Regions from separate parts of the Cellulosimicrobium sp. JZ28 genome, predicted to be linked through region 3. Evidence: predicted binding sites of a transcription regulator. Region 3 holds the regulator's gene; each other region holds the start of a gene.
What was found. The regulator LexA, encoded in region 3, represses DNA repair genes until DNA is damaged. The targets are predictions, from matches to a motif close to TCGAACANNTGTTCGA.
Positions count from the first base shown of each region.

Region 1: BJP59_RS09345 (YbaK/EbsC family protein) is a predicted target of LexA. The motif match lies at 3,102-3,117, and genes of this name have one in related genera.
Region 2: uvrA (excinuclease ABC subunit UvrA) is a predicted target of LexA. The motif match lies at 3,421-3,436, and genes of this name have one in related genera.

Region 1 is NZ_CP017660.1:2,030,125-2,037,994, reverse strand. Features, by position in the region: gene helR (RNA polymerase recycling motor ATPase HelR) at 1-2,157, shown strand, start outside; gene BJP59_RS09345 (YbaK/EbsC family protein) at 2,237-2,818, opposite strand; gene BJP59_RS09340 (hypothetical protein) at 3,199-4,281, shown strand; gene BJP59_RS09335 (DNA polymerase Y family protein) at 4,278-5,993, shown strand; gene BJP59_RS09330 (error-prone DNA polymerase) at 5,986-7,870, shown strand, end outside.
Region 2 is NZ_CP017660.1:1,860,159-1,868,028, forward strand. Features, by position in the region: gene BJP59_RS08590 (OsmC family protein) at 1-298, shown strand, start outside; gene uvrA (excinuclease ABC subunit UvrA) at 395-3,391, opposite strand; gene BJP59_RS08600 (MBL fold metallo-hydrolase) at 3,567-4,274, shown strand; gene BJP59_RS08605 (YciI family protein) at 4,396-4,695, shown strand; gene BJP59_RS08610 (TerC family protein) at 4,709-5,845, opposite strand; gene BJP59_RS08615 (TerC family protein) at 5,852-6,850, opposite strand; gene uvrB (excinuclease ABC subunit UvrB) at 7,128-7,870, opposite strand, start outside.
Region 3 is NZ_CP017660.1:1,386,115-1,393,984, forward strand. Features, by position in the region: gene dapF (diaminopimelate epimerase) at 1-161, shown strand, start outside; gene BJP59_RS06370 (class I SAM-dependent methyltransferase) at 170-859, opposite strand; gene hflX (GTPase HflX) at 1,018-2,574, shown strand; gene BJP59_RS06380 (ATP-dependent DNA helicase) at 2,770-4,863, shown strand; gene BJP59_RS06385 (L-lactate dehydrogenase) at 4,893-5,900, shown strand; gene lexA (transcriptional repressor LexA) at 6,015-6,749, opposite strand; gene BJP59_RS06395 (LysM peptidoglycan-binding domain-containing protein) at 7,086-7,460, shown strand; gene nrdR (transcriptional regulator NrdR) at 7,826-7,870, shown strand, end outside.

The DNA of each region.
Region 1 (7,870 bases), 640 kb from region 3:
ATCGCCGCGAGCCTCGAGCACTCCGTGACGGACCTCGCGCAGCGTCTCGACGCGGCCCGGCGCGCGCCGGGCGGGAGCGGCACCGAGGCGCTCGAGCGCGACCAGGAGATCCACCGCCTCAGCAGCCGGTTGCGGCTGCTCCAGCGCTACGGCGTCGACCTGTGCCTGGGTCGCATGACCTTCGCCGACGGCTCCGCGCCGGTGTACGTGGGCCGCGTGGGCCTCACCGACCCGGCGGGGGAGCGCCTGCTCGTCGACTGGCGCTCGCCCGCCGCCGAGCCGTACTTCGCGGCCACGCCCGCGCGACCGCTCGGCCTCGCGGCGCGGCGCCGGTACCGGTGGGCGCGCGGGCGCGTCACCGACTACTGGGACGAGGAGCTCGTGCCCGACGGCGCGGGGTCGAGCGCGGCGCTCGACGACCAGTCGGCGTTCGTCGCGAGCCTGGGCGCGAGCAGGTCGCCGCGGATGCGCGACGTGCTCGGCACGATCCAGGCCGACCAGGACGCGATCGTGCGCTCGGGCTCGCGCGGCGCGCTCGTCGTCGACGGCGGCCCCGGCACGGGCAAGACGGTCGTGGCGCTGCACCGCGCGGCCTACCTGCTGTACGCCGACCCGCAGGTGGGCGGCGGGCACGGGGGCCGACACGGTGGTGGGCGCGGCGGCGTGCTCGTCGTCGGGCCCAGCCGTCCCTACCTCGCGTACGTGGCCGACGTGCTGCCCGGCCTCGGCGAGGAGGGCGTGCAGACCTGCACGCTGCGCGACCTCGTCCCCGAGGGCGCGACGGCGCGCGCGGAGGCAGACCCCGAGGTGGCCCGGCTCAAGGCGTCCGCCGGGCTCGTCGCCGCGATCGAGCCCGCCGTGCGGTTCTCCGAACGCCCGCCCGACGAGGGCATGGAGGTCGAGACGCCGTGGGCCGACGTCTGGCTCTCCCCGGCCGACTGGGCCGAGGCGTTCGAGTCCGTCGACCCGGGCACCCCGCACAACGAGGCGCGCGACGACGTCTGGGCCGCGCTCGTCGAGATCCTCGTGGACAAGGCCTGCGGGGGAGCCGCGGAGGACGGCGTCGACGTCGAGGCCGACGACGTGCGCCGCGCCCTGCGCGGCCACCGCGGGCTCGGCGCCGCGTTCGACCGCGCGTGGCCCCTCGTGGAGCCGACGGACCTCGTGGCCGACCTGTGGTCCGTGCCCGCCTACCTGCGCCTGTGCGCGCCGTCGCTCACGCCCGAGCAGGTGCGCGCGCTCCAGCGCGAGGACGCGCACGCCTGGACGACGGCGGACCTCCCGCTGCTCGACGCCGCGCGCCGTCGGCTCGGGGACCCGGAGGCGTCGCGCCGACGCCGCCGCAACGAGGCTGCCGTGGCGGCGGAGCGCGCGCGCATGGACGACGTCGTCGACCACCTCGTGGCGACCGACGACAGCGAGCTCGGGGTCATGCAGATGCTCCGCGGCCAGGACCTGCGCGACGCGCTCGTGGACGACGGCGCGCTCGTCGTCGCGACGCCGGACCGCCTCGCGGGGCCCTTCGCGCACGTCGTCGTCGACGAGGCGCAGGAGCTCACCGACGCCGAGTGGCAGATGGTCCTCAGCCGCTGCCCGTCGCGCAGCGTCACGGTCGTCGGGGACCGGGCCCAGGCGCGCCACGGCTTCCCCGAGGGCTGGCGCGAGCGGCTCGCGCGCGTGGGCTTCGCCCGCGTCGAGGAGGCGTCGCTGAGCGTCAACTACCGCACGCCGCGGGAGATCATGGCCGAGGCGGAGCCCGTCGTCCGGGCCGCGATCCCGGACGCGAACGTCCCGACGTCGGTGCGCAGCACGGGCGTGCCCGTCGCCCACGGGGCGGTCGCGGACCTCGACGCGGTCCTCGGCGCGTGGCTCGCCGAGCACGCGGACGGCACGGCGTGCGTCATCGGTGCCACCGAGCCGTCCCGGCCGTCCGGGCCGTCCGGCGAGGAGTCGGACGGCAGGGTCGGCGACGTCGGTGGCGAGGGCGAGGGGTCCGCGCGGGTGCGGTGGCTCACGCCCGAGACGGCGAAGGGCCTCGAGTTCGACCTCGTGGTGCTCGTCGAGCCGCAAGCGTTCGGCGACGGCGTCGAGGGCGCCGTGGACCGCTACGTCGCGATGACGCGCGCGACGCAGCGGCTCGTCGTCCTGGATCGCTGACCGCCGGGCGTCGAGCACGACCTGGCGGTCGTCAGGCCGCCCGTGGCGACCGCCAGGGCGTGCTCGGCAGGGGGACGGGTCAGGCGACCGGGACGGCCAGGTCCTCGACGACCTCGACACCGGGCAGGCGGCCCAGCAGGTCGCCGGGGAGCAGCAGCTTCGAGCGCCGCACGCCGCTGCCGATCAGCGCGAGCGCGCCGTCGGTCACGACGCGGGAGTCGACGAGCACGCGCCACCCCTCGGGCAGCCCGACAGGCGTGATGCCGCCGTACTCCATCCCGGACTCGGCCGTCGCGCGGTCGGTCGGCAGGAACGACGCCTTGCGCACGTCGAGCAGCTTGCGGACGCGCGTGTTGACGTCGGCGCGCGTGTGGGCCCGCACGACGGCGGCGGCGACGCGCTCGTCGCCCGCCCGCGTGCCGCCCACGACGACGCAGTTCGCCGACGCCTCGACGGGCAGGTCGAACGCGGCGTTGAGCGTCGCGGTGTCGGCGAGGTCCGGGTCGATCTCCGTCACGGCGACGAGCGTCGCGACGTCCGGGTCGGCGTCGGCCCACCGGCGCAGCGCGTCGGCGGTCACGGGGGCGACGAGGTCGAGGTGGTCGAGCGCCGGCTCCCAGGTGAGCGAGCCGAGCGTGGGCAGGGTCGTGCGGGCGTCCATGGCGTCAGCCTGCCACCCCGGCGGGCCGCCGCGCGGGAGAGGCCGGATGCCGAACACACCCCCGGAGCCCCTCGAGCCAGCCGAGCATGCGGTCGCAGCCCGTGCCGCCCGCCGGACGGGCGACAGCCGCATGGTCGGCGGGGGAGGAGGGTCAGGTAGAGGTCGAGGGTTTCGGGCAAGTCTCCAGTGGGGGTCGAAGGTTGGGGTGGGCATCTCGGACGAAGCAGGCGCCTCCGACCTGCGGAGTTGACACCTCGGAGCGGCGGTCGTTCACTGGAAGTGTTCGAACGTGTGTTCGAACGCCCAGCGGGTGCAGCACACCGCCCGCAGCAGTCGACGCGCGGTGCGCGTCCCGTCCGAGCCGCATCCCGGGAGGCGAGATGACCCTTCTCGCCGACCCCGCCGAACGGGCGGGGGCACCAGGCCCGACGGCTGCGGCCGTCGACAAGGCCGAGCGCGCCCGTGCCGTCCTGCGCCGTGCGGAGGAGCGTACGGGCGTCCGCCGACACCGTCCCGTCGTCGCCCCCGCGGCCCCGGAACCGCTCACCGCCCCGGCGGCACCGACCGTCGTCCCGCGCACCGAGACCGCCCCGCGTGCCGACACCGTCCCGCGCGCCGGCACCGCACTCCTCGCCGAGGTCGCCCCGCTCGCGGACGCCGCCGCCTCGCCGGTCGTGCGGCCCGCCCCCGCGCCGTCCGACCCTCCGGCGCGCGCCCGCACCCGCCACGTCCGGACCTCGGGCGCGAGCCGGGACGCGGGCACGGACGAGCGGGTGTGGCCGGTGCACGACGCGCTCGCGCCGCTCCTCCCGATCGGCGCGCTGCAGCGCGGCACCGTGCTGGCGGTGCGCGGCTCGACGAGCCTCCTGCTCGCGCTCGTCGCGCGGCCGTCGCGGGCCGGGGCGTGGACCGCCGCCGTCGGGTTCCCCGCCGTCGGGCTGCTCGCGGCCGCCGACGCCGGCGCCGACCTCGACCGCGTCGTGCTCGTCCCGCGGCCCGGCCCGGACGCGGCGCTCGCGATCTCGGCGCTCGTCGACGGCCTGGACGTCGTGGTCGTCGGGCCCGACGCCGCCCTCACCGACCCCGACCGACGGCGCCTGGCCGCGCGGGCGCGCGAGCGCGGGGCGCTGCTCGTCGCCGCGGGGACGTGGCCGGGCGCGCACGTCGCGCTCACCGTGACGGGCGGCGGCTGGTCCGGGGCGGACCGCGGCGCGGGCTGGCTGCGCCGTCGCACCCTCGTCGTCGAGCGCGCGGGCCGCGGGGGAGCCGCGCGCCCCGCGCGGCTCGAGGTCGAGCTCCCGCTCGGCCACGAGGACTGGCCCGCGTTCCTCGCCGAGGACGCCCGCGGCCCCCGGCCCGCGGCCGGGACCGGCGCCGTCGCGGCCGGGACCGCCGAGACCGCCCACGAGACCGCCCGGGCCGACGACCCCGACCGGCCTTCCCGGCTCCGGCTCGTCGGATGACCACGAGCCCGACCCGCACGGCGGCCCTGTGGGTGCCGGACTGGCCGGTGCTCGCGGCGATGGCGGTGCGCGACGTCCCCGCGCACGTCCCCGCCGCGACGCACGACGGCCGCCGCGTCGTCGCCGTCTCCGCGACCGCGCGCGCCCACGGCGTGCGCCGGGGCATGCGCCGCCGTCGGGCCCGCGAGTGCTGCCCCGAGCTCGAGCTGCTCGACGTCGACGACGCGCGCGACGCCCGCGAGTTCGAGCCCGTCGCGCTCGCGGCCGAGACCGTCGTCGCGGGGCTGGAGATCACCCGGCCCGGCCTGCTGCTCCTGCCCGCCGCCGGGGCGAGCCGGTACCACGGGTCCGACGCCGCGCTCGCGGAGGCGCTCGTCGCGCGCGTCGCCGAGCGCACCGGCCACGAGAGCCAGGTGGGCGTCGCCGACGACATCCTCGCCGCCGTGCTCGCCGCGCGGGACGCCGCCGTCGTCCCGCCCGGCCGCTCCGCCGCGTTCCTCGCGCCGCGGCCCGCGCGCGACCTCGTGCACGTCACCGCCCGGCCGGACGCCGCCGTCGCGGTCGACGAGCTCGTGGACCTCCTGGGCCGGCTCGGCGTGCGCACCCTCGGGGCGCTCGCGGCCCTGCCGCCCGCGACCGTCGAGGGGCGTTTCGGCGACCTCGGCGCGTGGGCGCACCGGCTCGCGCGCGGCGAGGACCTGCGCCCGCCCGCGCGGCGCCGCGTCGAGCCCGACGTCGCGGTGAGCGCCGAGCTCGACCCGCCCGCCGAGCGCGTCGACGTCGCGACCTTCGCCGCGCGTCGGCTCTCCGAGGACCTGCACGACCAGCTCGTCGCGCGCTCGCTCGTCGCCGGGCGCCTGCGCATCACCGCACGGACCGTCGAGGGCGACGACCTCGAGCGCACCTGGCGGCTCGACGGGCCGGGCGCGATGAGCCCGGCGCGCCTCACGGACAAGGTCCGGTGGCAGCTCGAGGGCTGGCTCACCACCACGTCCGTCCGCGCCGGGCGCGCGGCCCGGGCCGGGCGTCGTGGCGGCGAGCACGGTTCGCCCGGCGGGGCCGACGTCGTCCCGGGCGTCGCGCCGCTGGCCCGCCTGTCCCTCACGGCCGAGGAGGTCGTGCCCGCGGGGGCGGAGCAGCCGCGCCTGTGGGGCGCGTCGAGCGGCGAGGACGCGCGGGCCCACCGCGCGCTCGGGCGCGTGCAGGGCATCCTCGGCGGCGACGCCGTCCTGCGCGTCCAGGTCCAGGGCGGCCGCGACGCGACCGACCGCGTGCACCTCGTGCCGTTCGGGGAGGACGTCGTGCGCCCGCGCGACCCGGCCCTGCCGTGGCCCGGCGCGCTGCCGAGCCCGGCCCCCGCGCTCGTGCCCGTCGAGCCGCAGGACGTCGTCGTGCTCGACGACGCCGGGCGGCCCGTCGTCGTCGACGCGCGCCTCGCGATGAGCGGCGAGCCCGCGACCGTGCGGTGGCCGGCCCCCGCGCCGGAGGAGGGCCCGCGCCGTGCGGTGCCGCCCCGGGACGAGACGGCGCTGCCCGGGCCCGGGTCCGCGCGCGCCGTCGTGGACTGGGCCGGGCCGTGGCCGCTCGCCGAGCGCTGGTGGACGCCCGCGCCCCGGCGCCGCGTGCACGTGCAGGTCCTGCTCGACGACGGCCGCGGCCTGCTCCTCGCGAGCGCGCGCGGGCGGTGGACCGTGGAGGGCCTGTATGACTGACCGGACCACCGGCCCGCGCTACGCCGAGCTCCACGCGCACTCCGCGTTCAGCTTCCTCGACGGCGCGTCCCACCCCGAGGAGCTCGCCGCCGAGGGCGCGCGGCTCGGGCTGTCGGCGCTCGCCGTCACCGACCACGACGGCCTGTACGGCGTCGTGCGCTTCGCCGAGGCTGCGCGCAAGGTCGGTCTCCCCACCGTCTTCGGGTCCGAGCTGCACCTGCCCGCGCCGACCGCGACCGGCGCGCCCGTGCTCGACCCGCCCACCGGCGTCCCTGACCCGCGCTCGACCCACCTGCTCGTGCTCGCGCGCGGCACGCAGGGCTACCGCAACCTGTCGCGCGCCATCGCGACCGCGCACCTCGCGACGGGCACCAAGGGCGCCGCCGACTACCGCCTCGAGCAGCTCGCGGCGGAGGCCGCCGGGCAGTGGCTCGTGCTCACCGGGTGCCGCAAGGGCGCGGTGCGGCGCGCGCTCGTCACGTCCGGGCGCGCCGCGGCCCGCCGCGAGCTCGACCGTCTCGTCGCCCTCTTCGGCGCCGACAACGTGGCCGTCGAGATCACCACGACCGACGACCCGCGCGACGCCGACCTCCACGCGGCGCTCGCCGACCTCGCCGCCGACGCCCGCCTGCCGCTCGTCGCGACGACCGCCGCGCACTACGCCCACCCGCGCGACGCCGACCTCGCGGGGGCGCTCGCGGCCGTGCGCGCGCGCTCGTCGCTCGACGACCTCGACGGCTGGCTGCCCGGTGCCCCGACGACCCACCTGCGCTCCGCGGCGGAGATGCTCGCGCGCCACCCCCGGCACCCGCAGGCCGTCGCGACGGCGGCGGCGCTGGGGGACGAGTGCGCGTTCGACCTGCACCTCGTCGCACCCGACCTGCCGCCCTACCCGGTGCCGGACGGGCACACCGAGGCGACCTGGCTGCGCGAGCTCGTGCGGCGCGGCGGCGAGGACCGGTACGGGCCGCGCGGCCAGGAGAAGATCACGGGCGCGTGGGCGCAGATCGACCACGAGCTGCGCGTCATCGAGGACCTGCACTTCCCGGGGTACTTCCTCGTGGTCTACGACCTCGTCGAGTTCTGCCGCAGGAACGGGATCCTCGCCCAGGGCCGCGGGTCGGCCGCGAACTCCGCGGTCTGCTACGCGCTCGGCATCACGGCCGTCGACGCGGTGAAGCACGGCCTGCTGTTCGAGCGCTTCCTCGCACCCGAGCGCGACGGCCCGCCGGACATCGACATCGACATCGAGTCGGCGCGGCGCGAGGAGGTCATCCAGCACGTCTACGCGACGTTCGGGCGCACGCACGCCGCGCAGGTCGCGAACGTCATCTCCTACCGGCCGAAGTCGGCGGTGCGCGACGCGGCCCGGGCGCTGGGGTACGACGTCGGGCAGGCCGACGCGTGGAGCAAGTCGATCGAGCGGTGGGGGTCGCTGCGCGGTCCCGACCCGTCGTCGCCCGCGGCCGACCGGGCGGCGAAGGAGCGGTCGATCGCGGCGAAGACCCCGGGGTCCGCCGGCCCGGCCGCCCCGCGGGTGACGACGCGCACCGCCCGGAAGGACGCCGCGACGTCGCGCCTGTGGGGGAGCCGGGACTGGTCGCCCGACCTCACCGGCCGGGGCGCGCGCGTCGTCGACCCGCTCGCCGTGGACGAGGGCGACGTCCTGCGCGCGGACGACACGCACGACGTCGTGCCCGCGCACCGGCCGCCGTCGGCCGCGCAGGAGGGCGAGATCCCGGACGCGGTGCTCGACCTCGCCGACCGGATGCTGCGCCTCCCGCGGCACCTGGGCATCCACTCGGGCGGGATGGTCATGTGCGACCGCCCCGTCATCGAGGTGTGCCCCGTGGAGTGGGCGCGCATGGAGGGCCGCA
Region 2 (7,870 bases), 470 kb from region 3:
CGCGAGCCTGTCGCAGTGCCACATGCTGTGGTTCCTCCACCTCGCGGCCGCGGCGGGCGTCGTCGTGCGCGAGTACGTCGACGACGCGACCGGCACCATGCGCGTCGAGTCCGGGGGCGAGGGCCAGTTCACGGACGTCACGCTGCACCCGCGCGTGGTGGTCGACGACGGACCCGGCACGGACGAGGCGGCGCTGGCGACCCTCCACCAGCGCGCGCACGACCACTGCTTCATCGCGCGCTCGGTGAACTTCCGCGTGCTCGTCGAGCCGGCGCCCGCCCGGCGCGCCGCCGCCTGACGCCGGGCGCGGCGAGCACCCGGGCCCGACGCGGCGAGCACCGAGCACGCCGCGCGGGCGCGGGCCTGGTCGACCCGCGCCCACGCCGTACCGTGGCTAGGCCGCGGACGCCTTCCGGCGCCCCGTCTTCGGCTTCTCGTCGGTCGCCCGGCGGGCCGCCGCAGACCGGCCCTTCGTCGACTTGCCGGCCTTCGCCGCAGGCGCCGACGCCCCGGAGGACGCCGACGGCGCGGGCCCGACGGGCACGGGGTCGTGCCCCTCGAGGATCTCCGCGAGGAAGCGCCCGGTGTGGCTCGCCTCTACGCGCGCGACCTGCTCGGGCGTCCCCTGCGCGACGACCTTGCCGCCGCCGGAGCCGCCCTCGGGGCCCATGTCGACGACCCAGTCCGCGCTCTTGATGACGTCGAGGTTGTGCTCGATGACGAGGACGCTGTTGCCCTTGTCGACCAGCGACTGGAGCACGCCGAGCAGCTTGCGGATGTCCTCGAAGTGCAGGCCCGTCGTCGGCTCGTCGAGCACGTAGATCGTGCGGCCCGTCGAGCGCTTCTGCAGCTCGCTCGCGAGCTTGACGCGCTGCGCCTCGCCGCCCGAGAGCGTCGGGGCCGGCTGCCCGAGCCGGACGTAGCCCAGCCCGACCTCGACGAGCGTCTTGAGGTGCCGCGAGATCGCGGGCACGGCCGCGAAGAACTCGGACGCCTCCTCGATCGGCATGTCGAGCACGTCCGCGACGGTCTTGCCCTTGAAGTGCACCTCGAGCGTCTCGCGGTTGTAGCGCGCGCCGTGGCACACCTCGCACGGCACGTAGACGTCCGGGAGGAAGTTCATCTCGATCTTCAGCGTGCCGTCGCCCGAGCACGCCTCGCAGCGGCCGCCCTTGACGTTGAACGAGAACCGGCCCGGCGTGTACCCGCGCACCTTGGCCTCGGTCGTCTCCGCGAACAGCTTGCGCACGTGGTCCCACACGCCGGTGTACGTCGCGGGGTTCGACCGCGGCGTGCGCCCGATCGGGCCCTGGTCCACGTGCACGACCTTGTCGAGGTGCTCGAGACCGGTGACGCGCGTGTGGCGGCCCGCGACCTGCCGGGCCCCGTTGAGCTCGTTGGCGAGCACGGTGTACAGGATCGAGTTCACGAGGGTCGACTTGCCGGAGCCGGAGACGCCCGTGACCGCGGTGAACGTGCCGAGCGGGAAGCTCACGTCGATGCCCGTGAGGTTGTGCTCGCGGGCGCCGACGACCTTGATCTGACGGCCCGGGTCCGTCGGTCGCCGCTGCGCCGGCAGCGGGATGCTGCGCCGCCCCGACAGGTACGCGCCCGTGACGGACTCCGGCGCCTCGAGCAGGCCCGCGTAGTCGCCCGAGTGCACGACCCGCCCCCCGTGCTCCCCCGCGCCCGGGCCGATGTCGACGACCCAGTCCGCGGTGCGGATGGTGTCCTCGTCGTGCTCGACGACGATGAGCGTGTTCCCGAGGTCGCGCAGGCGCGTGAGCGTCTCGATGAGCCGGCGGTTGTCTCGCTGGTGCAGGCCGATGCTCGGCTCGTCCAGCACGTAGAGCACGCCGACCAGGCCCGAGCCGATCTGCGTCGCGAGCCGGATGCGCTGCGCCTCGCCGCCGGAGAGCGTCGCGGCCGGTCGCTCGAGCGAGAGGTAGTCGAGGCCGACGTCGAGCAGGAACCCGAGGCGCGCGTCGATCTCCTTGAGGACCTCGGTCGCGATGGCGCGCTCGCGCGCGCCGAGCTCGAGCGAGCCGAGGAACGCCGCGGCCTCGCGCAGGGGCAGGCGGCACACGTCCCAGATGGACCTGCCGCCGACCTTGACCGCGAGCACCTCCGGCTTGAGGCGGGCCCCCTGGCACACGGGGCACGGGACCTCGCGCATGAAGGCCTCGTACTTCTCCTTCGACCAGTCCGACTCGGTCTCGGTGTGCCGGCGCTCGAGGAAGGTGATGACGCCCTCGAACCCGGTCGAGTACTGCCGCTCACGGCCCCAGCGGTTCTTGTACCGCACGTGGACCTGGTGGTTCTGGCCGTGGAGCACGGCCTTCTTCGCGCGCTCGGGCAGCGCGCGCCACGGCGTGTCCATGGAGAAGCCCAGGTCGTCCGCGAGCGCCGTGAGGACGCGCTCGAAGTACTCCGACGAGATCTGCGCCCACGGCGCGACCGCGCCCTCGCGCAGCGACTTCTCGTCGTCCGGAACCACGAGGTCCGGGTCCACCTCGAGTCGGAACCCGATGCCCGTGCACTCCGGGCACGCGCCGTACGGGGCGTTGAAGGAGAACGTGCGCGGCTCGATCTCGTCGAGCGCGAGCTCGTGGTCGTTCGGGCACGCGCGCTTCTCCGAGAAACGGCGCTCCCGGGCCGGGTCGTCCGCGTCCGCGTCGACGAGCTCGACGACGACGAGCCCGCCCGCGAGCCCGAGGGCCGTCTCGACGGAGTCGGTGAGCCGGCGCTGGACGCCCTCGCGCGCGACGAGGCGGTCGACGACCACCTCGATGTCGTGCTTGAGCTTCTTCTCGAGCGCCGGGACGTCCGTGAGGGTGCGCACCTCGCCGTCGACGCGGGCGCGGGCGAAGCCCTTGGTCTGGAGCTCCTTGAAGAGCTCGGAGTACTCCCCCTTGCGGCCGCGCACGACCGGGGCGAGGACCTGGTAGCGCGTGCCCTCGGGGAGCTCGAGGAGGCGGTCGACGATCTGCTGCGGGGTCTGCGCGGTGACGCGCTCGCCGCACACCGGGCAGTGCTGCGTCCCGGCGCGCGAGAACAGCAGGCGCAGGTAGTCGTAGACCTCGGTGATGGTGCCGACGGTCGAGCGCGGGTTGCGGTTCGTGGACTTCTGGTCGATCGAGACCGCGGGCGACAGGCCCTCGATGAAGTCGACGTCCGGCTTGTCCATCTGGCCGAGGAACTGGCGCGCGTACGCGGACAGCGACTCGACGTACCGGCGCTGCCCCTCCGCGAAGATGGTGTCGAAGGCGAGCGACGACTTGCCCGAGCCGGAGAGCCCCGTGAAGACGATGAGCTTGTCGCGCGGGAGGTCGAGGTCGACGTTGCGCAGGTTGTGCTCGCGGGCACCGGAGATGACGAGGCGATTGCTCACCGCAGCATCGTACGGCGGACCACCCACACTCGCACAGGTGTTCGACGTCACCTCCGCACGGCACCCGGCGAACGCACACGAGCGCCCCACGTCCGGGCTCTCCGCCGTGACCCGGGTCACCGCGGCCCGGGGTCGCGGCGCGCTGCCCGCCGCGAGCGGACGGCACACTGGGCTCATGACGTACACCGGACAGGTCGCCGTGGGCGGCCCGCACGACCTGCGACGCCTCGACGAGGTCGAGATCCGCAAGCTCGCCGTCGGGCCGCTCGCGAACGACGTCTACCTCCTCACGTGCCGGCGCACCGGTGCCCAGCTCCTCGTCGACGCCGCCGACGCGCCCGACGACGTGCTCAGCCTCGTGCGGGCGGGCTCGCCGTCAGGACGGCTCGACGGCGTCGTCACGACGCACCGGCACGCCGACCATCTTCGGGCGCTCGCGCCGGTCGTCGCCGCGACGGGCGCGTCGTCGGCTGCCGGCGAGCCCGACGCGGACGCGGTCGCCGCGGCGTCCGGCGTGCCCGTCGCCCGCCGCCTGCAGCACGGGGACGTGCTGCGGGTGGGCGCGATCGACCTCGAGGTCGTGGCGCTGCGCGGGCACACGCCGGGCTCCGTCGCGCTCGCCTACCGCGAGCCGGACGACGTCGCCGAGCCCGAGACCGTGCCTGGCCGGGTGCACCTGTTCACCGGGGACTCGCTCTTCCCCGGCGGGGTCGGGAACACCGACCGCGACCCGGCGCGGTTCGCGAGCCTGCTGTCCGACGTCGTCGAGCGGGTCTTCGACCGGTTCGACGACGCCACGTGGGTCTATCCCGGTCACGGCGCCGACACGACGCTCGGTGCCGAGCGGCCGCACCTCGCCGAGTGGCGCGAGCGGGGCTGGTAGCGCGGGTCTGGTAGCGGGCGGCCGGTGGCGTGCGGCCGGTAGGGGGCGGCAGGGAGCACGGGGCGCGGCCGAGGCGCGGACCGGACCGCACGCCGTCGGGACGGCCTGGTTCACTGGCTCCATGCCGATCCACGCCGTCACCTACGTCTACGCCGACCGCAGCGCCGAGCTCGACGCCCTGCGACCCGAGCACCGCGCGTTCCTCGCCGACCTCCACACCCGAGGCACGCTGCTCGCCTCCGGTCCGCTCCCCGCCCACGACGGCGCGCCCGCCGGAGCGCTGCTCGTCCTCGACGGGGAGACGCCCGACGCCGTCGCCGCGGTCCTCGACGAGGACCCCTTCGCGCGCGCCGGGCTGGTCGCACAGCGCGCGGTCCGCCCGTGGTCGCCGGTGATCGGCGACTGGGCGGACCGCGTCTGAGCCGGGCGGCGCACTAGCGCACGGCACCACCGCGAGGGACCCCGCCGCCCTGCGGCGGGGTCTCCCCCGCGGCGGGCGCCTCGTCGGTCACGGTCTCCGTGGCGTCCTCCGTGGCGTCCTCCGTGGACGACGACGCGGCGGGCCCGGGCTCCTCGCCGTCCGCCGGCTCGCTCCGTGCGTGCAGCGCGCGGGTGCGCAGCAGGCTCGCGACGGTCGTGACCGCGAGCGCCCCGACGATCACCACGAGCGAGAGCCAGATGGGGACCGTCGGCACCGCCTCGAGGTGCTCGCCCCCGTTGATGAACGGCAGCGTGTTCTCGTGCAGCGCCTCGAGGATGAGCTTGACGCCGATGAACCCGAGGATGACGGCCAGGCCGATCGGCAGGTAGACCAGCCGCTCGAGCAGACCGCCCAGCAGGAAGTAGAGCTGGCGCAGCCCCATGAGGGCGAAGACGTTCGTCGTGAAGACGATGAACGGGTCCTGCGTGAGCCCGAAGATGGCCGGGATGGAGTCGAACGCGAACAGCAGGTCGGTGCTGCCGATCGCGAGGAACACGACGACGAGCGGCGTGAAGACCCGCTTGCCGTCCTCGACCGTGCGCAGCCGGCCGCCGTCGTAGCGGGTGCCGAGCGGCAGGACCCGGCGCAGCGCCCGGACGGCGCGGTTCTCGTGGTACTCCTCGGGCTCGTCGCCGCCCGCCACGAGCTTGATCGCCGTGTACACGAGGAACGCGCCGAACAGGTAGAACACCCAGACGAACTGCGAGATGATCGCCGCGCCCGCCAGGATGAACGCTCCTCGCAGGACGAGCGCGACGATGATCCCGACCATGAGGACGCGCTGCTGCTGCTCCCGCGGGACCGCGAAGCGCGCCATGATGATGACGAACACGAACAGGTTGTCCACCGAGAGGCTGTACTCGGTGAGCCACCCGGCGTAGAACTCCCCGGCCGGTGCCGCGCCCCCCACCGCTCCGACGACCGCCCCGAAGACGAGCGCGAGCGCGACGTAGAACCCGACCCACAGCGCGCTCTCGCGCATGGACGGGACGTGCGGCCGGCGCCCGACGACGAACAGGTCGACGAGGAGCAGGACGGCGAGCGCCGAGAGCGACGCCCACTCGAACCAGACGGGAAGTTCGTGAACCATCGGTGGCTAGCCCTCCGAGATCTCGGCCTCGCGTCGACGGTCGGCGCGGTCCTTGGCGAGGCTCGCGACCGTGGTGATCGTGAGCACGACGACGATGAACCCGAGGGACAGGGCGGTCGGGATCTCCGGGATGACGGTGATGTGCTCACCGCCGTTGATGAACGGCACCTCATTCTTGTGCAGCGCGTGGATGAGCAGCTTCACGCCGATGAAGCCGAGGATCGCGGCGAGGCCGTAGGCGAGGTAGACGAGGCGGTCCAGCAGGCCGTCGATGAGGAAGTAGAGCTGGCGCAGGCCGAGCAGCGAGAACGCGTTCGCCGCGAACACGAGGTACGTCTCCTGCGTGAGGCCGAAGATCGCGGGGATCGAGTCGACGGCGAACAGCAGGTCGGCGCTGCCGATCGCGATCATCACGATGAGCATCGGGGTGATGAAGCGCTTCCCGTCGATCTTGGTCGTCATCTTGTCCTCGACGTACGTCTCCGTCGTCGGGAACAGGCGGCGGGTCAGCCTGAGCGCGCCGTTCTCGTGGAACTCCTCGTCGTGACCGGAGCCCGCCTTCACCTGCGTCCACGCGGTGTACAGCAGGAACGCGCCGAAGACGTAGAAGATCCAGCTGAAGTTCTCGATGAGCGCGGCGCCCAGGAGGATGAAGATCGTCCGCAGGACGAGCGCGATCGTGATGCCGATCAGCAGGACCTTCTGCTGGTACAGCCGCGGGACGCGGAAGCTCGTCATGATGAGCACGAAGACGAAGAGGTTGTCGACCGACAGGCTCTTCTCGGTGATGTAGCCGGCGAAGTACTCGCCGCCGTACGTCGAGCCCCAGACGGCCCAGACGATGCCTCCGAACAGCACCGCGACGGCGACGTAGCCCGCGGACCACCAGCTGGCCTCGCGCAGGCTCGGGGCGTGCGGCGTGCGCACGTGGCCGACGTAGTCGACGGCGAGCATCGCGAGGATCACGCCGATGGTGACGAGCCAGGCCCAGACGGGGACGTCCATGCAGAAACCTCCGGTACGTAGCACTGAGTACCGAAGGTCTCTTCCGCCACGCACCGCCATACGCGCGTGTCCGAGACGCGGGCTGGTGGTTGCGGGACCGGTGACACCGGGCCGACGACTGCGCCGACCGTGATGACGACATCACCGCGGAGGAATACTCCCCTTCAACGAGGAGCCAGCATAGGCCATCGCTCCTGCTCGCGTGACAACACCACGCCACCGTGGACTGTTCCGCGGGCACGCCCGCGGCGACGCCCGGCCGGTCCCCCAGGACCGGTCAGGCTGTCGCGGCGTGCATCTGGCGCAGCTCCTTCTTGAGCCCCGAGATCTCGTCGCGCAGCCGGGCCGCGAGCTCGAACTGGAGCTCGCCCGCGGCCGCGTGCATCTGGTCGCTCAGCTCCTGGATGAGCTCCGCGAGGTCGCTCGCCGCCGCGCCCGCGAGCCGGTTCCCCGACGACGCACCCTCCTTCGGACCGCCCGGCACCGGGGCCTTGCCCTTCGCGCCCTTGCCCGGCTGGCGGTAGCCACCGGCCAGGAGCTCGGCGGTGTCCACGTCCTCGCGCGCGAGCATGTCGGTCACGTCGGAGATGCGCTTGCGCAGCGGCGTCGGGTCGACGCCGTGCTCGGTGTTGTACGCGATCTGCTTCTCGCGGCGACGCTCGGTCTCCTCGATCGCCGCGGCCATCGCCGGCGTGATCCGGTCCGCGTACATGTGCACCTGGCCGGACACGTTGCGGGCCGCGCGCCCGATCGTCTGGATGAGCGACTTGGGCGAGCGCAGGAAGCCCTCCTTGTCGGCGTCGAGGATCGCGACGAGCGAGACCTCGGGCAGGTCGAGGCCCTCGCGCAGCAGGTTGATGCCGACGAGGACGTCGTACTCGCCGAGGCGCAGCTCGCGCAGCAGCTCGACGCGGCGCAGCGTGTCGACCTCGGAGTGGAGGTAGCGGACCCGCACGTCCTTCTCGAGCAGGTAGTCCGTGAGGTCCTCGGCCATCTTCTTGGTGAGCGTCGTGACCAGCA
Region 3 (7,870 bases):
CGGTGCTCGTCCACGCGGGGGAGATCGACCTCGCCGCGCTCGTCCCGGGGACGCCGGTCCCGCCGGAGGACGACGCGCACCAGGGCGCGGACGGCCTCGTGACCGCCCAGCCCGCCGAGCCGGTCGCGGCGGCGTCCGAGGGCGACCGCGCGCCGGTCTGACCGCCGGCTCAGCGGGGCGCGACGACCTCGAGGACGCGGAACCCCTTCGCGCTCGCGGCGCGCTCGACGACCGCGCCCGGCAGGAGCGGGGGCAGCGCCTCGGCGAGCCAGCGCTGGAGCGAGTCCGAGCCCAGGTTGCGCTGCACCACGAGGTGCGCGCTCGCGCCCGGCGCGAGCCGGGGCAGCCAGTGCAGGAGCATCCCGTGCAGGACGTCCTTGCCGACCCGGATCGGCGGGTTCGACCACAGCGCGGCGAGCGCGACGTGGTCGGGCACGTCGTCCGGGAGGACGGCCCGGACGTTGTCCAGCCCGAGACGCTGCGCGTTGCGGCGCACGAGGTCGAGCGCGCGCTCGTTGACGTCGACGGCCCACACGGTCGCCTCCGGCGCCTCCAGGGCCATCGTCAGGGCGACCGGGCCCCAGCCGCAGCCGAGGTCGAGGACGTGGGCGGGGCCGTCGTCGGGCCGGGCCGCGAGGACGTCGTCGAGCGGCGGGGTGGTGCGCAGGAGCACCTGCGTGCCGAGGTCCAGCCGGCCGGGGGAGAAGACGCCCGAGGCGACCTCGACCTCGACGTCGCGGCCCGCGAGCCGCACGGAGATCGTGCGGCGCTCGGCGGCGGACGCGGGCCGGGCGGTGAAGTAGTGGTCCGCGGCGCCGTCGGGCGCGGCGTCGACGGCGGGGTCCTGGTCCTCGGTCACGTCGGCCGATCCTACGCGGGCGCGCCCACGTCAGGAGGCGGTACGGCGCACCGGGCCGCTCGTCGTGGGCTTAACCACTGGCCTCGGGACGATTTCGCGTGCCACGCTTGTTGTCACACCCGGACGCACGAGCGCCCACCACCGACGGAAGGCGGCACATGAGCCCAACCCCTGCGAACACTCCGAACCCCACCTCGGCTCAGGACGAGCCGACCGGCGCGACGCGGGACATCGCGAGCGACGTCGTGGCGCGGGTGCTCGCTCGGGCCGGGACGGCACGCGCCGAGGGCGGCACGGTCCACACGGAGCACGACGGCGAGCAGCTCGAGCTCGAGGAGCGCAGCGCGCTGCGCCGCGTCGTCGGCCTGTCGACCGAGCTCGAGGACGTCACCGAGGTCGAGTACCGGCAGCTGCGCCTCGAGAAGGTCGTGCTCGTCGGGCTCTGGAGCCCCGGCTCCGACCCGCGCGAGGACGGCGCGCCCACGTCCGCCGAGGAGGCCGAGATCTCGCTGCGCGAGCTCGCCGCCCTCGCGGAGACCGCGGGCTCGCAGGTGCTCGACGGCGTGATCCAGCGCCGCGCGAAGCCTGACCCCGGCACGTACCTGGGCTCCGGCAAGGCCGCGCAGCTCGCCGACGTCGTCGCCGCCAGCGGCGCGGACACGGTCGTGATCGACGGCGAGCTCGCGCCCTCCCAGCGGCGCGCGCTCGAGGACATCGTCAAGGTCAAGGTCATCGACCGGACCGCGCTGATCCTCGACATCTTCGCCCAGCACGCCAAGTCGCGGGAGGGCAAGGCCCAGGTCGAGCTCGCCCAGCTCGAGTACCTCCTCCCGCGCCTGCGCGGCTGGGGCGAGTCGATGTCCCGCCAGGCCGGTGGCCAGGTCGGCGGCGCCGGCGCGGGCATGGGGTCGCGCGGTCCCGGTGAGACGAAGATCGAGCTGGACCGCCGGCGCATCCGCAACCGCATGGCCAAGCTGCGCCGCGAGATCCAGGCGATGGCCCCGGGGCGCGAGACGAAGCGCGCGTCGCGCAAGCGGCACGCCGTGCCGTCCGTCGCGATCGCGGGCTACACGAACGCGGGCAAGTCGAGCCTGCTCAACGCCATCACCGGCGCGGGCGTGCTCGTCGAGAACGCGCTGTTCGCGACGCTCGACCCCACGGTGCGCCGCACGCGCACCGAGGACGGCCGGGTCTACACGCTCGCCGACACCGTCGGGTTCGTGCGCGCGCTGCCGCACCAGCTCGTCGAGGCGTTCCGCTCGACGCTCGAGGAGGTCGGCGACGCCGACCTGCTGCTGCACGTGGTGGACGCCTCGCACCCGGACCCGGAGGGCCAGATCGCGGCGGTGCGCCACGTCCTGGCCGACATCCCGGGCGTGGAGGACGTGCCCGAGGTGATCGTGCTCAACAAGGCGGACCTCGCCGACCCGGAGACGATCGCGCGCATCCGGCTGCGCGAGCGCCGCACGGTCGTCGTGTCGGCGCACACGGGCGAGGGGATCGAGCACCTGCGCGAGCTCATCGCGCACGAGCTCCCGCGCCCGGACGTCGAGATCGACGTCGTCGTGCCGTACCACCGGGGCGACCTCGTGCACCGCGTGCACACCGAGGGCGAGATCGACCACGAGGAGCACACGCCCGAGGGCACGCTCCTGCGCGGCCGTGTCGCCCAGGCCCTCGCGACGGAGCTCGTGGGCGCCTCCGCCGTGAGCTGATCCGCCCCCGAGCCTCCCGCCGGCGCGGCGCGGCGGGCCCGCCCCGCGCCGGACCCGGCGTGGGCCCCACGCACGACCCCGCGCAGCCACGGCTGCGCGGGGTCGCGTGCGTCCCGGGCCGGTCCACAGGGCCCCCGCCGCGTGGGTGCCCGACCGTAGAATCGGCAGGTGCCCCCCTCCACCCGTACCGCTCCCGTGCCCGACCGTCCGGACACGGAGGCGCCCGGGCATGCGGCCGGTGACGTGCCCGCCGTCGAGGAGCTCCTCGACCTCGCGGTCACGCGCCTGGGCGGCGCGCGGCGCGACGGCCAGCGGACCATGGCGCGTGCCGTCACGGACGCCATCGAGGGTTCCGAGCACCTCGTGGTCCAGGCCGGGACCGGGACGGGGAAGTCGCTCGGGTACCTCGTGCCGGCCGTGCGCCACGCGGTCGCGACCGACGAGCGCGTCGTCGTCTCGACGGCGACCCTCGCCCTCCAGCGCCAGGTCATCACGCGGGACCTCCCGCTCGTGGCCGACGCCGTCGCGGACCGCCTCCCGCGGCCCGCGTCGATCGCGCTCCTCAAGGGCTGGCACAACTACGTGTGCGTGCACAAGATCGCGGGCGGCTACCCCGCGGACGAGCCCACGCTCTTCGACCTCCCCGGCGAGGCGGCGGGCGCCGCCGACCACCCCGCCGCGCGCGGAGGGACGAGCATGGCGGCCCTCGGCGAGCAGGTCGTGCGCCTGCGGGAGTGGGCCGACGAGACGCCCACGGGCGACCGGGACGACCTCGTCCCCGGCGTGAGCGACAAGGCGTGGCGGCAGGTCTCCGTCACGGCGCTCGAGTGCCTGGGCCAGCGCTGCCCGCTGCTCGCCGAGTGCTTCCCCGAGCGGGCGCGCGCCGCGGCACGCGAGGCCGACGTCGTCGTGACGAACCACGCGATGCTCGGCATCGCGGCCATGGGGTCGCCCGGGGTGCTGCCCGAGCACGACGTCCTCGTCGTCGACGAGGCGCACGAGCTCGCGGACCGCGTCACGGCCGCCGCGACGGTGGACCTGTCGGTCCCGGCGATCGAGAGCGCGGCGCGCCTCGCGCGCCGCCACGGCGGGGTCACGACGGACGCGCTCGACGCCGCGTCCGCGGCGTTCGGCACGGTCGTCGGGTCGCTGCCCGCCGAGCGCTTCCCCGACGGCCTGCCCGACGCCGCGCGCTCGGCCGTCGCGGCGGTGCGGGACGCCGCGCGCGAGGTGCTCTCCACGCTCAAGCCCGAGACCGGCGTGACCAAGCCGGCCCAGCCGGACACGGGCCTGAAGATGGCGCAGTCGACGATGCTGCAGCTCTTCGAGGTCGCCGAGCGCATGGCGGCCGACCCCACGGGCCACGACGTGCTGTGGTGCTCGCGGCCCGGGGAGGGCGGCTGGTCCGGAGACCGCTTCGGCGACGGCGCGAGCCGCCTGCACGCCGCCCCGCTCGGCGTGGCGGGCCTCATCCGCACCCACCTGCTCGCGGAGCGCACGGGCGTCTTCACGTCCGCGACGCTCGCGCTCGGCGGGAGCTTCGACGCCGTCGCGCGCACCTTCGGGCTCGGCCCCGCGGCGACGGGCGGAGCCGCGGACGCGGGCGACGGCGACGCGCCGCGCTGGCGCGGGCTCGACGTCGGGAGCCCGTTCGACTACCCGCGCCAGGGCATCCTCTACGTCGCGAAGCGCCTGCCGACGCCCGGCCGCGAGGCGTCGACCGAGCACCAGCTCGACGAGATCGCGGCGCTCGTCGAGGCCGCCGGTGGTCGGACCCTCGGCCTGTTCTCCTCGCGGCGCGCCGCGGTGGCCGCGGCGGAGGCGATGCGCGAGCGGCTGGACGTGCCGGTCCTGTGCCAGGGCGACGACCAGCTGCCGACGCTCGTGCGGGAGTTCGCCGAGGACCCGGCGACGTGCCTGTTCGGCACGCTGTCGCTGTGGCAGGGCGTGGACGTGCCCGGGCCGTCGTGCCAGCTCGTGCTCATCGACCGCATCCCGTTCCCGCGCCCGGACGACCCGGTGAGGTCGGCGCGGGCTCGCGCCGTCGAGGCCGCGGGCGGCAACGGGTTCATGCAGGTCTCCGCGACGCACGCGGCCCTCCTGCTCGCCCAGGGTGCCGGGCGGCTCGTGCGGTCCACGGCCGACCGCGGGGTCGTCGCGGTCCTGGACCCGCGGCTCGTGACGGCGCGCTACGGGTCGTTCCTCACGCGGTCCATGCCGGGGTTCTGGCAGACGACCGACCGCGACGTGGCCACCGCTGCGCTCCGCCGCCTCGCCGCCCTAGGCTGAGCCCTTTCCAGCGACTTCACGGAGGCGACATGACGAGCACGTCACCGCAGGGCACCGGCGACGCGACCACGGGCGGTCCGGGAGGGGGAGCGCGGACGACGAAGCTCGCGATCGTCGGCGCCGGTGCCGTCGGCTCGACGCTGGCCTACGCCGCGCTCATGCGGGGCGCGGCGCGCACGGTGGCGCTCCTCGACGTCAACCGCGCGAAGGTCGAGGCCGAGGTCCTCGACCTCCAGCACGGCATCCAGTTCATGCCCATGGCGCGCGTCGAGGGGTCCGACGACGTCGCGGTGTGCGCGGGGGCCGACGTCGTCGTGGTCACGGCCGGCGCCAAGCAGAAGCCGGGCCAGACGCGCCTCGACCTCGCCGAGGGCACGATCGGGCTCATGCGGACGATCCTGCCGGGCCTCGTGGAGGTGGCCCCGGACGCCGTCTACGTCATGGTGACCAACCCCGTCGACATCGTCACGTACGCGGCGCTCAAGTTCTCGGGGCTGCCCCCGACGCAGCTCTTCGGCAGCGGCACCGTGCTCGACTCCTCGCGGCTGCGGTTCCTCGTGGCGCAGCACTGCGGCGTCGCGGTGCAGAACGTGCACGCGTACATCGCGGGGGAGCACGGCGACAGCGAGATCCCGCTCTGGAGCTCCGCGACGATCGGCGGCGCGCCGCTGCTCGAGTGGCAGGGCATCGGCGGTCGGGGACCGCTCACGGGCGACGTGCGCGACGAGATCGCGCGCGAGGTCGTGCAGTCGGCCTACCGGATCATCGAGGGCAAGGGCGCGACCAACTACGCGGTCGGGCTCGCGGGCACCCGGATCATCGAGGCGGTGCTCGCCGACGAGCACCGGGTGCTGCCCGTGTCGACGCTCCTCGACGGCATCTACGGGCTCGAGGACGTGTGCCTGTCGCTCCCGACGCTCGTCGACCGCCGGGGCGCGACGGAGCGTGTCGAGGTCCCGCTGGCGGACGACGAGCTCGCGGGCCTGCGCTCGTCCGCGGAGTCGCTGCGCGCGGTCGCGCGACGCTTCGGGCTCTGAGCCCACGGGCCCGTCGGGCCCGGCACGACGAGAGCCGGGCGGTCGAGGGACCGCCCGGCTCTCGTGCTGTCCCGAGCCTGCCCGCAGGGGCGCCCGGAGACGCTCGGGGACCGTTCAGAGGCTGCGCAGGACGGAGACGACGCGCCCCAGCACCTGGGCATCGTCGCCGGGGATCGGGTCGTACGCGGCGTTGTGCGGCATGAGCCACACGTGGCCGTCGGCGCGCCGCAGGCTCTTCACGGTGGCCTCGCCGTCGATCATGGCGGCCACGATCTCGCCGTTCTCCGCGACCGGCTGGCGCCGCACGACGACCCAGTCGCCGTCGCAGATCGCGGCGTCGATCATCGAGTCGCCCTGCACGCGCAGGAGGAAGAGCTCTCCCTCGCCGACGAGCTGGCGCGGCAGCGGGAAGACGTCCTCCACGACCTGCTCCGCGAGGATGGGGCCACCGGCGGCGATGCGGCCGACGACGGGGACGTACGACGGCGCGGGGTGGGCCTCGTCGTACGCGGGCTCGGGGGCCGTTCCTGCCGGCGCGAGCGGGGTGGCACGGCGGGCGTCGTCGGGCTGGACCACCTCGATGGCGCGCGGACGGTTCGGGTCGCGCCGCAGGAACCCCTTGCGCTCCAGCGTGGTGAGCTGGTGCTTGACGGAGGACGGGCTCGTGAGCCCGACGGCCTCGCCGATCTCGCGCATGCTCGGCGGGTAGCCGCGCTGCTCGACGCACGCGCGGATGGTCTCGAGCACGAGCCGCTGGCGCGGGGTGAGCCCGTCACCCCCTGCCGACCCGTCCGGCAGCTCGCGCACCTCGGCGAGCCCCCGTGCCCTGTCCGTGCCTCGTCCCGCCATGGTCGCTCCGCCCTCGTCCGTCGCGTGCCGCCGGCGCCAGCCGGGCCTGCGGCCTCCCCTCCCCGGGGGCGTGCGCCCCGGGACCTCGGTCGCTCCTCCGGGTCCGAGCGGACATGTCCGGCGAACCGACCTGACCCCAGGCTAGGGGAGGATGCGACACGAATCAAACACCTGTTCGAGCATGTCTCGACTCTGTCGGTCGTTCGTGATAGACCTTCGTACAGATGTTCTACGTACAGGTGTTCGACCGCAACGGTCGGCGCGGAGATGAGACGGGCGCGCGGGTCCGATCGACCGGGGAAGGCGATCGGGCTCGCGGGCCGGGACGGAGGGGACATGGACACGGTGGCGATGGCGACGGCAGCGCCGTCCGCGCTCGGGCGGGACGGCGCAGCGGGGCGAGATGCGCGCCCGGAGGCGCCGCTGCGGCTCACGCGACGCGGCCGTGCGGTCCTCGTGCTCCTCGTGGCCGTCGTGCTCGTCCTCGCGGCGAGGGTCGGGCTGGCCGTCGCGAGCGGGCCAGGGGAGCCGGTCGAGGTCCGCGTCCACGTCGTAAGCGCGGGGGAGACGCTGTGGGAGCTCGCCCAGGGCGTCGCGAACCCGGGGGAGGACCTTCGTGAGGTGGTCAGCGGGCTCGTGGAGCTGAACGGCCTGTCGTCGTCCGGCGTGCAGGCCGGCCAGACCATCCTGCTCCCGGTCGCCGAGCGGTGACGCAGCGCGATCGCACTCCTGGTCCTGTGACACAGCACACGGTGCTGACGTGCGACAGGCTGCGGCCGAGGGTTGCGCCGAGGCCTTAGGTCCGCCTAAGTTAGTGTCACCTCACACGCCGGCTGGGGGCTGGGCGGACGAGGCGAGGAGTGTGCGGACCACCGCGACTCCTGTGCACGTCGCCGCGCGCGAGGCGAGTCGCGCGCGAGATGGGGACGGGGGCGTCCCGACGGGGGCGGTCGACTTCGACCGCCCCCGTTCTGCTGTCCGCGGCCGGGCGCGTCGTCGGCGTGTTGCACCGCGCGCCCGCGACGACATACGTTCGTCGCGCCGACCTGTCGGCGCGACCCGCGGAGGAGCCCGCCATGCACTGCCCGTTCTGCCGTCACGCGGACTCCCGCGTCGTCGAC